2 regions of the Nocardioides marmoraquaticus genome follow, and region 1 is predicted to be linked to the other one. Evidence: predicted binding sites of a transcription regulator. Region 1 holds the regulator's gene; the other holds the start of a gene.
The links. Region 1 encodes LexA, which represses DNA repair genes until DNA is damaged. Its sites were predicted from a motif close to TCGAACANNTGTTCGA; they were not measured.
Positions count from the first base shown of each region.

Region 2: a site for LexA is predicted at 1,140-1,155, ahead of ACYU8I_RS11680 (HNH endonuclease signature motif containing protein). Genes of this name have one in related genera too.

Region 1 is NZ_BAAHAA010000007.1:45,335-47,728, forward strand. It holds gene ACYU8I_RS07125 (fibronectin type III domain-containing protein) at 1-904, opposite strand, end outside; gene lexA (transcriptional repressor LexA) at 1,023-1,778, opposite strand; gene ACYU8I_RS07135 (LysM peptidoglycan-binding domain-containing protein) at 2,068-2,394, shown strand, end outside.
Region 2 is NZ_BAAHAA010000014.1:9,047-11,440, forward strand. It holds gene ACYU8I_RS11680 (HNH endonuclease signature motif containing protein) at 1-1,110, opposite strand, end outside; gene leuS (leucine--tRNA ligase) at 1,791-2,394, shown strand, end outside.

The DNA of each region.
Region 1 (2,394 bases):
CCCACGCCGGCTGGTAGTAGGCGTTGGCGTCGACCTTGCCGAAGGTGTTCAGGCCCGCGACGCCGGCGCAGTCGCCGCACAGCGCCGACTGCGCCGCCGTGGAGCTGGTGAGCACCACCCGGCTGCCGTAGGTGGTGTCAGCGGTGCCGGTGCGCGTCCACGCGTCCCTGCCGGGGTCGCGGGTGGTGACGTTGACGTCGAACGGCGCGTAGGTCTCGGCGACCTGGCGCCACACCTGCCGGACGAAGGCGAGCTCGGCCGCGTCGAAGGTGGCCGGGTCGCTGCCGGACTGGTTGAAGCCCGGGTGGTTGCCGTTGGGCACCGCGGTGTTCCACGTCGTGCCGCTCACGTCGGCCCCGTCGACGTCGAGGAAGATCGTGCGGGAGGCTCCCGGCCTGCTCTGCAGCGAGAGCGCGTCCTGCGTCGGGTCGACGACCCCGGGCGTGGGGACGCTGCCCAGCGTGCTGCCGGCCTCGGCCTGCTGGGTCGTGGACCCGCGAACGGTCGCCGCGGCCCGTTGCGGAGCCTCGAACGCCGGTTCCACCACGTAGACGTGCCCCTCGACCGACACCCGGACGGTCTCGTCGCGCAGCAGCTGGGCGAGCCGGCCCGGCGACATCGCGTTGCGCTCGGCGACCTCGGGCACGAGGTCGCCGCGCCGCGCGAGCAGCTGCTCGCCCGACAGGGACCGCGGCAGGATCTCGTCGTACTCAGCGCGATCGGGAGCGGCTGCGGCCTGCTCGACGGACGCTTCGCCGGTCGTGGTCGTGGTCGTGGTTGTGGTCGGACCGGAGCCGGCCTGCGCGACAGCCGAACCGGCGTCGGCCAGCTCGGGCACGCACGCGAGTCCGAGGGCCAGAGCGGCGAGGACGGCCGCTCCGCGGGTCAGCACGGGGTGGATCACCCCGAGATGATGACCCGAAAGGACCTAGTTGCGTCCGGAATGTCGGAAATTGGTGAGGCGGATGACCGGCCGGCGCTCCCGGTGCGGGGCGCCGGCCGGACCGGTGGGACGCGTGGGGTCAGACGCGACGGAGCACGGCGGTGACCTTGCCGAGGATCGTGGCGTGGGTGCCGTCGATCGGGTCGTAGGCGTCGTTGTGCGGCAGCAGCCACGGCGTGCCGCCGCGGCGCTGCAGGGTCTTGACGGTGGCCTCCCCGTCGAGCAGTGCGGCGACGATGTCGCCGTTCTCGGCCGTCTGCTCCTTGCGCACCACGACGTAGTCGCCGTGGCAGATCGCGGCGTCGATCATGGAGTCGCCGCTGACCTCGAGCAGGAAGAGCTCGCCGTCGCCGACCAGCGAGCGGGGCAGCGGCATGACCTCCTCGACCTGCTCCTCGGCCAGGATCGGCACGCCGGCCGCGATACGGCCGAGCAGCGGGACCTGGGTCGCCTCGGGCGCCGCGTCCCCGATCCCCGTGGGGTCGAAGGGCGCCTCGTCGGCGCTGGCGATCGCGCGGCGGGCCGCCATCAGCTCGGGGATGAACACCTCGAGGGCACGAGGGCGGTTGGGGTCGCGGCGGATGAACCCCTTCTGCTCGAGGACGCGCAGCTGGTGGGCGACGCTCGAGGAGCTCGTGAGCCCGACGAGGTTGCCGATCTCGCGGATGCTCGGCGGGTAGCCGCGCTTCTCGATCGACTCGCGCAGCACGTTGAGGATCCGCTGCTGGCGAGGGGTCAACCCCGTCAGGTCGGGCGCGGAGTCGGGCAGCTCGGAGACCGAGCCGCGGTCGGTGGGGGTGGTCTCGCCCGTGCGTCGGGAGCTCTGCCGTGACATGCGCCGCACGCTAGTGCTCGACCGGGTCGACTTCAAACACATGTTCGAAGCGTGTCGTCGTGGCGCGGCCGCACGTGTGCGAGCAGCTCGCTGGCAACGGGTCGTCACAACGCGGGTCCGACCTCTTGCATCGTTCGAACAGACGTTCTACGCTCGTACACATGTTCGAACCGCTGCCGGTCGGATCCACCTTGTCGGTGGTCGCGACTAGACAGCAGTCACGACAGCAGGGGTCGCCCTCCACGCTCGGCCACCAGGGCCGAGCACTTTCCCCGAGCGAGGTAGAGCGATGAGCACGATGACGATCAGCCCCCACACCATGGGTCGCGGCACGATGCCCGTCCGGGTCCGCCTGACCCGCCGCGGTCGCGCGGTCCTGACGCTGACCTTCCTGGGCGTGCTGCTGGCCCTGATGCTGACGGTCGGCGGCTCCTGGGCCACGGCCACGCTCACCGACGGGGGCGGCACCACCGAGCCGGTGGGAGTCGTCGAGGTGCAGACGGGCGACACGCTGTACGACATCGCGGCCTCGGTCGCCGCGCCGGGCGAGGTCCGTGAGATGGTGCTGCGGATCCAGGAGCTCAACTCCCTCCCGGGTGCCGAGATCTCCGTAGGT
Region 2 (2,394 bases), on a different contig from region 1:
CCGGAGGGTGGTGATGGGTGCGTCGATGCCGTGGCGGGTCAGCCAGGACTGGACCCCGGTGGTCGAGGAGGTTGTACAGCAACCGCCTCGAGACCCCCCGGCCGTCACCGCCCTGACCCGGACCCTGCCTCCGTGAGCGGCGCGTCGGCGGACCCACGCGGCGAGCTGTGGGGCAGAGACGGCGCCGCGGGTCTCCTCGACGAAGGTGCCGTGCTCGCTGGTGAGGTCGGCGGGGGTGAGGTGGACGACGAGGTCGGTGCCAGCCGCGGCGCCGGGGTCAGGGTGGGTGGTGCGGCCCGACATGAGGTCGAGGGCGTGCTGGGGGTCGGCGAGGATCCCGACCGCGGTCGCCCGCCGGACGTCGCGGTCGCTGGTGTCGCCGAGGTCGCGCAGGTCGGCGGCGATGCGGGAGACGGTGGCGTCGAGGAGGTCGGCGTCGTCGGCGTCGAGGGTCATGTTGACGTCCACCACGCCCGGGGCGCGGTGGTCCCGGCGCAGCCACACCCCACGACGGGTGGCGGCTGCTTCCTCGTCGGCGACGGCGCGGTCGGGGTCGGCGGTGAGCCGGGCCTCGTGGATCAGCCTGCGGGCGTCGACGGCGGCGATCTTCTGCGGGACGGCGGTGATGAGCCGGTCGGCGTGCAGCGCGGCGTCGTAGGTCAGGTCGTGGGTCTCCCGGCTGATCTGTCGGGCGAGCCACACCGGCACCCGCCCCTCCTGGGTCAGCGCCCAGAGTCGGGGGAGTCGGAAGGCGAGCTCGAGGGCGTCGCCGATGAGCTGGCGGGCGTGGTCGTGCGACCGGTCCAGCGCCGCACCGAGCTCGAGCGGCGCGAGCGGGTGCACCAGCGGCGCACCGGGGCCGGCGAGAGGGATGAGCACTCGCGACTTGTCGGTGGCGAGCAGGCCCGGCTCACCCCACCCGGCGTAGTCGACCACGACGCCGTCGGCATCGACCTCGGCCGGGTAGGCCAGCGCCCACTGCACCGCCATCCAGACCTGCTTCACCTCAGCCGCGTGGGCGTCGGCTCGGGCAGTCAGGAGCTCGTCGATGATGGCCGCCCGCACGTCGACAGGTGCCCTGTCGGCGGTGTCGAGAGGCGCGGTCTTCATGACCGAAGTCTACCGCTTGTAACTGACAATCGAACAGATGATCGACAGCATGTGGACGGGCAGCGGCCCAGGGTGGTAGGCGCCTGGCTGGGTCTCGAGGCTCGTCGCTTGCGCTCCTCGCACCTCGACCACCCCAGTCCGGCAGGGGTGGTCGAGGTGCCCGAGCCCCCGGGCGAACCTCCACCCCGCACCCGAACGACCGCGCGGCCCCTGCGGGACCGTTGACTTCGAGACGGCCGCTGCGCAACCTCCTCAGGGAGCAGGGGCCGTGCGGCGCAACCTCTCCAGGGAGCAGAGCTCGTGGGGAGGTCACCGGGTCTCGAGGCTCGTCGCTTGCGCTCCTCGCACCTCGACCAGCCAAGGGAGGCCGATGCTCCTCGACCACCCCAGTCCGGCAGGGGTGGTCGAGGTGCCCGAGCCCCCGGGCGAGGGCCTCGAGACCCCGCACCCGGAGGACGGTGCGGCGGCCCTTCGAGACGGTTGCTGCGCAACCTCCTCAGGGAGCAGGTGGTCCGGGCGGGTCGTGGCGCGTCGGGCGGTCCGGTCGGGACACGTGCTGCGGCGTACGATGAGTCCGTGACACACGCCCTGCTCCTTGCCTAGCCGCGTCGTACGACGCGGCCGCCCCTCTGCGCGAGGGGCTTTTGTGTGTCTGGAGCAGACCGAGGGAAGACGGAGAGATGAGCGAGCACGAGCAGCAGGACACCCACCTGGACTTCCGCGACGTCGAGGCGAAGTGGCAGCCGGTGTGGGCCGGGCTCGACCCGTTCCGCGCCGACGAGACCAGCGAGCGCCCGCAGAAGTACGCGCTCACGATGTTCCCCTACCCCTCGGGCGACCTGCACATGGGCCACGCCGAGGTCACCGCGCTGCACGACGTGATCGCGCGCTACTGGTGGCAGCGCGGCTTCGAGGTGATGAACCCCATCGGGTGGGACTCCTTCGGCCTGCCCGCCGAGAACGCCGCGATCCGCAACGACGAGCACCCGGCGACCTACACCTACGCCAACATCGAGACGCAGGCCGACAGCTTCAAGCGGTACGCCGTGTCCTTCGACTGGTCGCGGCGGCTGCACACCTCCGACCCGGAGTACTACCGCTGGACGCAGTGGCTGTTCCTGAAGTTCCGCGAGCGCGGGCTCGCCTACCGCAAGAACTCGCCGGTCAACTGGTGCCCGCAGGACCAGACGGTGCTGGCCAACGAGCAGGTCGTCGACGGCACCTGCGAGCGGTGCGGCGCGACGGTGACCAAGCGCGAGCTGACGCAGTGGTACTTCAAGATCA